2 regions of the Pedobacter sp. 22163 genome follow, and region 1 is predicted to be linked to the other one. Evidence: riboswitches for the same ligand, from Rfam matches in the RefSeq annotation. Region 1 holds a riboswitch; the other holds the start of a gene.
What was found. A riboswitch is a leader RNA that binds a small molecule or an ion and turns the genes downstream of it on or off. The one in region 1 is predicted to bind cobalamin.
Positions count from the first base shown of each region.

Region 2: linked by a shared signal. The riboswitch ahead of metE (5-methyltetrahydropteroyltriglutamate--homocysteine S-methyltransferase) and the one ahead of ACTJKN_RS00780 (TonB-dependent receptor plug domain-containing protein) in region 1 are both predicted to bind cobalamin.

Region 1 covers NZ_JBQEPM010000001.1:182,633-187,067, forward strand. Annotated here, with positions in the region: gene ACTJKN_RS00770 (sigma-54-dependent transcriptional regulator) at 1-854, opposite strand, end outside; gene ACTJKN_RS00775 (serine hydrolase) at 960-2,207, opposite strand; cobalamin riboswitch at 2,291-2,486, shown strand; gene ACTJKN_RS00780 (TonB-dependent receptor plug domain-containing protein) at 2,582-4,435, shown strand, end outside.
Region 2 covers NZ_JBQEPM010000009.1:181,940-186,374, reverse strand. Annotated here, with positions in the region: gene ACTJKN_RS21905 (M14 family metallopeptidase) at 1-1,268, opposite strand, end outside; cobalamin riboswitch at 1,394-1,601, shown strand; gene metE (5-methyltetrahydropteroyltriglutamate--homocysteine S-methyltransferase) at 1,800-4,133, shown strand; gene ACTJKN_RS21895 (acyl-CoA thioesterase) at 4,274-4,435, shown strand, end outside.

The sequences.
Region 1 (4,435 bases):
TTCAGTAAATCTTTATTGGTTGCCGCTAAAACACGAACATTTACTTCAATTTCCTTTTCACCACCTACACGCGAAATTTTATGCTCTTGCAAGGCACGTAAAACTTTTGCCTGGGCAGAAAGGCTCATATCGCCAATCTCATCTAAAAATAAAGTACCTCCATTAGCCAGTTCAAATTTACCGATGCGTTGTTTAACAGCAGAGGTAAACGAACCTTTCTCATGCCCAAACAACTCACTCTCAATCAGTTCTGAAGGAATAGCCGCACAGTTCACCTCAATTAAAGGACTATCGGCACGATTCGATTTTTCGTGCAACCAACGGGCTACCAACTCTTTACCACTACCATTTGCACCAGTAATTAATACACGGGCTTCGGTAGGAGCCACACGTTCTATGGTTTCTTTAATTTTAGAAATGCTTTCCGATTCGCCTAAAATCTCACGGGTTTTACTCGCTTTACGTTTTAAAACCTTGGTTTCGGTAACTAAATTTCCACGGTCTAAACCATTGCGGACCGTAATTAATAACCGGTTTAAATCAGGTGGTTTAGAAATAAAATCGAAAGCTCCTTTTTTACTGGCTTCAATGGCAGTTTCAACTGTTCCATGACCAGATATCATAATGAATGGCAAATCGGGTTTAATGATCTGCGCCTGTTCAAGCACTTCCATACCATCCATCTTATTCATCTTGATATCGCAAAGCACCAGGTCGAAATTTCCTTTTTTGATCATTTCGAGGCCATCAATACCGTTATCGATATCTTCAACATCGTAATTTTCGTACTCCAGAATTTCGCGTAGGGTACTCCTTATCGCACGCTCATCGTCAATTATTAATAATTTAGCCATTAGAAATGTATTCTTTTATTTGAAATGCGAATATATTATTTTTTAATTAATGTATAGTTTTTTATACAATTAATACGCAATAAACCTTAAAAGATAAGAAAGGTTTTAATAAGCGTAATTCATTTTAAACTTACTTAAATCTGGCTTCTGTTTTTTAACCCTTTTTAGTTCCAATTCGTAAATGGTTCTTCCCAGATTTTTCATAAAAGGGAAACAAACCGTTTCGTACTCGTATTTATTGTCGTTGAAGATGCCATCCTCATTGCTCTGTACCACTGCGGTTAAGAAATATTCTACTCCGTTTTTAAAATCAACAAAATAGGAATTGTCGATAATATAGCCGTAACTATCACCATATTTATTAAAGATGCGGATATTTGGATCAGGAGTTACCTGTTCCCGTCCATAGTATAACATTTTCGCATAGGTAGTCCAAAATTCTTTCGGATCGTATTTCGGAAAATTACTTTCTGTTGGATATTTACTCATATAAGTATAGATGAGTTTATAATCTTCTTTAGTCAGGTTAAACCGTTCTTTAACCGGAAAAACATCAGGGAAAATCAATTTCTGCATTAATTTCTGTTGATCGTTAATGGCGAAAGCGTTTTTCCCCGCTAAACTGAAAGGTTTGTTTACCAGCTTTTCGGTACTATCCATGTACCCGGTGCCCATTATCAGGTTGCTTAATTTTAATTCATACTCTTTTGCATCGTATTGTGGCAGTTGATCGTACACCAATTGTTCACCATTGTAAAATTTGATTGGATTGGTATGTTTAGCTGATTCTCCTGCATCGCCAATAGCCAGGCGGTTTAAAATGCGGCTATCGTGTAGTCCGTTCGCTTTCAGCTTTTCATTAATTTCTGCCCGGCCGATAAACTCGAATAAACGGTTAAAGGCATCATTATCACTCGTAAGTAAAATCTTTTTAACATAGTGTTCTATTGATGGAAGCCCATTTTTAGCACTTGTATCTGTCAAAACCTTCGTTTGTCCTTTATAGGCACTATCTGTAATCATAGCACTTTTAATTGTTAAACCTGTATTTTTCAACCGGTTTACTTTCTCTAAAGCAAAAATTACAGCAGCAAATTTAACCGTACTCGCAGGATAAAAATAATGATGCGGATCGAGATTGTAACTAAAGGTTTTAAATGTAGGTTTATTCTTCGCATCACGGTTAACCTGGGTATAGAGAATCTGGGTTTGGTTTTGATCAGGATGATGAAGTACAGCAGAAAAAAGCTCAGGCCTCGATTCCATCAGTTTCTTCAGAAAAACAGTATCGGTTTTTTGCGCCATAACAGTTAGGCTTATTAATGAAAATGTAACAATTAATATTCTTCTCATGGGTAAAAATTTGATTCCTAATTTAGCTTTTTCTATTAAAACCACCATTTTCCATCATCCATTTTACATGTTGTTTAATTTTGCTACTTTTGCAGCGCTTTTGGTTTCCGGCTTTACATCCGGAATTAAAAGGGAATACAGTGTAAATCTGTAACTGTCCCGCAGCTGTAAGCTCCTTAACGGATTTCCAATCAATCTGCCACTGTTCCGACTCGTCGGGATGGGAAGGCCGGAAACCCGGGAGTAAGTCAGAAGACCTGCCTTAGCATTATATTTCATAGCTTTCGGGGATTGAAGCTAAGGGGTGATGTACTTACGTATTCGTATTTCATTTCTTTTCCATCTGTTGGCTGTGGGTTAAACTCACAATCAAAATGACAAGTAAACATTCTGCCTATGCGGGCACAATGCAGTTTTTTCTATATTCTTCCATTTTATGGACAGGATTTCTATTGCCTTTAAATACAAGGGCACAAACTGACAGCACCAAAAAAGCAACGCAACTGAAAGAAGTTCAGATTAGAGAATACCGCTTAACTGAACAAAGTAAATCGCCTACTCCGGTACAAATCCTATCTGCCGAAGACCTTAAAAGAATCAATAGCTTATCTGTTGCCGATGCCATACGCTATCTTTCAGGTGTGCAGTTGAAAGATTACGGCGGAATAGGTGGGATGAAAACGGTGAATGTACGCAGTTTAGGTACCAATCACACCGCAGTTTTTCTGGATGGAATCCAGATCAGTAATGCACAAAACGGTCAGGTAGATTTAGGAAAATTCTCGCTGAACAATCTCGAGGAAATTTCTTTGTATAGTGGCCAAAAGCCCGAATTATTGATTCCAGCGAGAGGTTATTCGGCTGCAAGCAGTATTTATCTCAAAACCAAAGATCCCGATTTCGAAAAAAAACAAAATCAAAAAATAGAACTGGCTTTAAAAAGCGGATCCTTCGGTCTGATCAATCCTGCTCTCGTTTATCAATATAAGATTAATGAAAAGCTAAAGGCAAGTATCAATACCGAATATATACATGCCGATGGTAGATATAAATTCAGGTACACCAATGGTGTTTTCGATACCACTGCAATAAGAAATAATGGTGATGTGGAGCGTTTCCGTTTGCAAGCCGCATTGTTTGGTAAGTTTAGAAATGGGAAATGGCACGCGCAGGCCTATTCATTTTTATCAGATAGGGGATTACCAGGTGCAATTGTAGCCAACAGGTTCGATTTTAAGCAAAGAATATGGGATCGCGATTTCTTTGTTCAGGGGAGCGCAGAGAAAAGTTTTTCTAACAAATTCACCATTATGGTAAACGGTAAATATGCTTATATATATCAACGTTACCTCGATCCCGATTATGTAACTACAGCAGGTTTTTTAGATAACCGGTTTAAAGAGCAGGAGGCTTACTTATCGATTGCTGCCGAATACAAAATCAATTCGGTTTGGGAGGCCGCTTATGCATCTGACTATACCTTCCAGACTTTGGATGCCAATATTTACAGGTTTCCTTATCCAAATAGAAATACTTTTTTAAATGTTTTAAGCTCATCCATAACCTTTGATCAGCTTAATATCCACGCAAACCTGCTCAGCACAACCGTAGTCGATCGGGTAAAACTTTATTCCTCATCGGGTAACAAGCAGGTTTTTAGTCCAACCGTTATGCTCTCATGGAAAGTGTTAAAGGATCGGGATATCAGAATCCGTGCATTTTATAAGGATATATTCAGGATGCCCACCTTTAACGATCTATACTATACTTCCATCGGCAATACCCTGTTAAATCCCGAGTACACTAAACAGTATGATTTTGGTGTAACCTATTTCAAAAGCTTCAAAAACCAGAAGATAAAATTTGTCGATATCCAATCGGATGTTTATTACAACCGCGTAAAAGATAAAATCGTAGCACAACCTGGCGCCAACCTATACCGTTGGATAATGTACAACATTGGTCTGGTTGATATACGTGGTTTAGAGCTTAATGCAAAAACAGCATTCGAACCACTTAATGATTTCATGCTCAACATAGGCATCAATTATACTTACCAGCAAGCTGTGGATGTAACTTCAAAACTCGAAGAGACTTATAAAGATCAAATTCCTTATATCCCTGAAAACAGTGGTTCTTTTTTAGCCCGCTTAGATTATCATCAATGGCACGCCAACTACGGATTTATTTATACAGGATTCCGTTACAACCAAAAAGCGAACAACATT
Region 2 (4,435 bases), on a different contig from region 1:
TCTCCGCTTGCTGCGGCCGTACTTTTTTCACCTTTTGCCGCGTTATTAATGGCTTCTATTTTTTTAGGAGAAAAAGACCAGGTATCTTTTTTACCACGTTCTATCGAATTTCTGCCCATCTGGTAAATATTGTACAATAATTCGTCGCGATAACGTTGTGCGTAATTTAAAACGGCATAGTTTAACGATACTGAATAGTCAATCGAGTTTTTAAAGTACCATTTCCTCGGGGTAATCGGGTTTGGTGAATCGCCGTTCGGTAATAATCTCGAAGGAACTAAGGGAATTTCAGAAGGTGTAGGGTTCCCAATAATTTCAGTCAAGAGCCCAATCATGTTATGAAAATAAGTGGTGGTTCTTAAACCGCCATTGTACCAGGTCGAGTAAACCGATCCTCCACGTTGGGTATAACCAGGTTTGTTTTCTACATTCATACGGTTGTGCATGGCCGCACCAACGGCATCTAAACTGGTTAACAGCGTTGGGTCGAAAACATAATTGAAGGGATCGCGGTAGGGAGGACCTGCTACAACCGTTCCTGCCGGACCAGCCTGGTGGTGGTTATACATAATCTGCGGAATCCATTCCACAAAAAGCTGGCGGCCAATATTCTGCGTTTCTTTAAGGTTCAACATAAAGAAATCGCGGTTGTTATCATGACCTGCATATTTTTCATACAAAACAGGCAAACCTGAGGTTGTTCTTTTCTTGAGATCCTTCTCTCTCATGTACCAATTGCTCACCAGTTCTTGCCCGTCAGGATTAGCATGGGTAAACAAAATGATTACATTATCCAAAATACGCAGGGTCTCGGGGTCTTTTCTGGAGGCAAACTCATAGGCGGTTTCAATCAGCTGATGTGCACCCACCACCTCGTTGGCGTGCAAGCCACCGTCTATCCAAACTACTGCTTTACCTTCCTGGGCCAATGCTTTTGCCTGCTCAGGTGTAATTTCTGCATGCGCCAGCTGTTGCGAAATTTGCTTGTAACGGTCTAATTTCTTCAGGTTTTCTGGTGAAGAAACAATCAACATGTATTGACTTCTTCCTTCTTCGGTTTTGCCAATATCAACCAGTTTAATGCGGTCAGAACTTGCCGCAAGTTTCTTAAAATAAGCTTCTGTTTGGGTATAATTGGCCAATTGATAATCGTCGCCGATATCAAAACCAAAATGTGCTTTTGGCGTTGGCACTTCCTGCGCCAGCACCGCACAGCTATTTACCATTAAAAAAGCAATACAAAGCTTTTTAAAGTAGATTTTTATCATAATAAAGTTTAGTTAGGTAATCAAATATAATAGAGAATAAACGCTAAAAACAGCTTGCTGTAAATTTGTTACAAGTTTTAAATCCTAATCCATACATTTGTCCTGATGTAAGTTCTTAACTTTATTTTTCATCAACCGATACAGGTTCCCGGAATTACACCCGGGATTAATAGGGAATCGTGTGCAAATCACGAGCTGTCGCGCAACTGTAAATTCTGTCTTTTTGTTAAAAGACAACGGTCTTATCATTCATGCCACTGTGCCGTTTACCGGGATGGGAAGGCGATAAGATCGGGAATAAGTCAGGAGACCTGCCTATATTGAATTGACGGTGCTTTCGCGTTATAAAGTAATTGGTCAGGTCTGATTGTACACCATAAAATTAACCATTTTATATGCTTGCTTTAAGCTTTTTGCTGATGAGTAGGCTGTTTGTGCGCTAACCTTTCCTTTTTTATTTTTAACAAAAAACATTATAAAATATTGCTTTAAGGGCTTTTAAACGATTTATTTACTTAATCTTTAAAAGAGATGCTAACGCAAAATCTGGGCTATCCGCGAATAGGTAGCCAAAGGGAATTAAAGAAAATCTGCGAAAATTACTGGGCAGATAAAACTGGGTACAAAAATGTACTTCAGGTGGGAAAAAACATTCGCCACGAAAACTGGAACCTTCAAAAAGAAGCCGGAATTGATATCATTCCTTCGAACGACTTTTCTTTTTATGATCATGTGCTCGATCATTCTTTAACTTTTGGAGCCATCCCGAAAAGGTACAACGAAGTGATATTGAAAAAAGGAAATTCCGAGCTTGATCTCTATTTTGCAATGGCAAGAGGTTATCAGAAAGAGGGATTAGATGTGGTAGCGATGGAAATGACCAAATGGTTTGATACCAATTACCATTACATCGTTCCTGAGTTTTACAAAGACCAGCCTTTTAAACTTTTCTCTACCAAAATTATCGATGAGTTTTACGAGGCAAAACAATTGGGTATTACCACCAAGCCTGTTTTAATCGGTCCTGTTTCTTATCTATTATTGGGAAAAGAAAAGGAAACTGGCTTTGAAAAGATCGATCTGATCAAAAATCTCCTTCCTGTTTATATCGAAATATTATCCCGCTTGCATGCTTTGGATGTAGAATATATTCAGTTTGATGAACCTTTTTTGACTTTAGACCTTACCGAAAAAGACAAAAAAGCTTACGAATATGCCTATAAAGAGATCAGGAAAGCTTTTCCTGGATTAAAAATTGTTTTGGCTACGTATTTCGAAGGCCTGGGCAATAATTTAGATTTAACTACTTCATTGCCGATAAATGTTTTACATATCGATTTGGTGCGTGCAGAAGATCAGTTAAATGATGTTTTAGCTTCGTTAAAAGAAGATACCATCCTTTCGTTAGGTTTGGTAGACGGAAGAAACATCTGGAAAAATGATTTCGAGAAATCCGTTTCAATCATTAATCAAGCTGTTGAGAAAAGAGGCCTGGATAAAGTATGGATCGCCCCATCTTGTTCCCTAATCCACTCACCGGTTGATTTAGACAATGAAACCAATGAACAAAACCTATCGGCAGAAATTAAACAGTGGTTGGCTTATGCGAAACAAAAAATTACGGAGGTAGCTACCTTAAAAAAACTGATCACCAACGAAAGCCCTGCATCTACCCTGCAAAAACTTGAGGAAAATAAGATCGCGATTGCCAACCGTAAAGTTTCTAAAATCATCCACAATCCCGAAGTTAAACAACGCGTTTTAGGATTAAAAGAGCAGGATGCCGAACGTTTAAGTCCATTTTCGAGCAGAAAAATCAAACAACAGGAACTCAATCTGCCAAGATACGCCACTACAACCATCGGATCGTTTCCGCAAACGGCTGAGGTAAGAAGCTGGAGGGCAAAGCTTAAAAACGGAACTTTTACAGTTGAAGAATATGATGATCTCATTGCGAAAGAAACCGCAAAAGCTGTAAACTGGCAGGAAGAAATCGATCTGGATGTTTTGGTTCATGGCGAATTTGAACGCAACGATATGGTTGAATACTTCGGCGAGCAACTTGATGGTTTTGCCTTTTCCAAAAATGGCTGGGTACAAAGTTATGGCTCGCGCTGCGTAAAACCACCCATTATTTTTGGCGATGTTTCTCGTCCGAAACCCATGACGGTAAAATGGACCGCCTATGCACAGTCGCTTACCTCAAAATACATGAAAGGTATGCTCACAGGTCCTGTAACCATCCTACAATGGTCGTTTGTGCGCAATGATCAACCACGATCAGAAACCTGCACTCAAATTGCCCTGGCCATCCGTGATGAAGTTTGCGACCTGGAAAATGCAGGGATAAAAATCATTCAGATTGATGAGCCAGCCATTAGAGAAGGTTTACCATTGCGCAAAGCTGATTGGCAAAACTATTTAAACTGGGCGGTTAAAGCCTTTAAAATTTCAGCGAGCGGCGTGAAAGATGATACACAGATCCACACGCACATGTGTTACTCGGAATTTAACGATATCATCCAAAACATTGCCGATATGGATGCCGACGTAATCACCATCGAAACCTCACGTTCACAAATGGAATTATTAGACGCATTTGCCGATTTTAAATATCCAAACGAAATTGGCCCAGGTGTATACGATATTCACTCTCCAAGGGTTCCGAAGAGGGAAGAAATGGTTCAATTGCTCAAAAAAGCAAAGGCTGTTATTCCCTCCGGGCAACTCTGGGTAAACCCTGATTGTGGTTTAAAAACCCGTGGATGGGACGAAACCAAAAAGGCCTTAATAGAAATGGTCGAAGCTGCCAAAGAAATGCGTAAAACTGAAGCGGTAGTTGCTGCAGATCTTCAGGTGAATTAATTCTTATTTTTGCCATGGAAGTAGAGGGAACACAGATTCTCGCTAATCCATATCATCATGGCCAACCTTTACTTTGGCAATTTTCTGGTAAAAATAACTAGAAACTTGCCAAAGCTTTTTACAGCACCTATATTTAACCCATGACCCTAGAAGAAAGAATAGAAAATTCTAAAACCAGCATTTTCAAAGCCGTTTTCCCAAATACAACAAACCACTACGATACCCTTTTCGGCGGAACAGCCATGCATTTAATGGACGAAGTTGCTTTTATTACTGCAACCCGTTTTAGCCGTCAGATTATG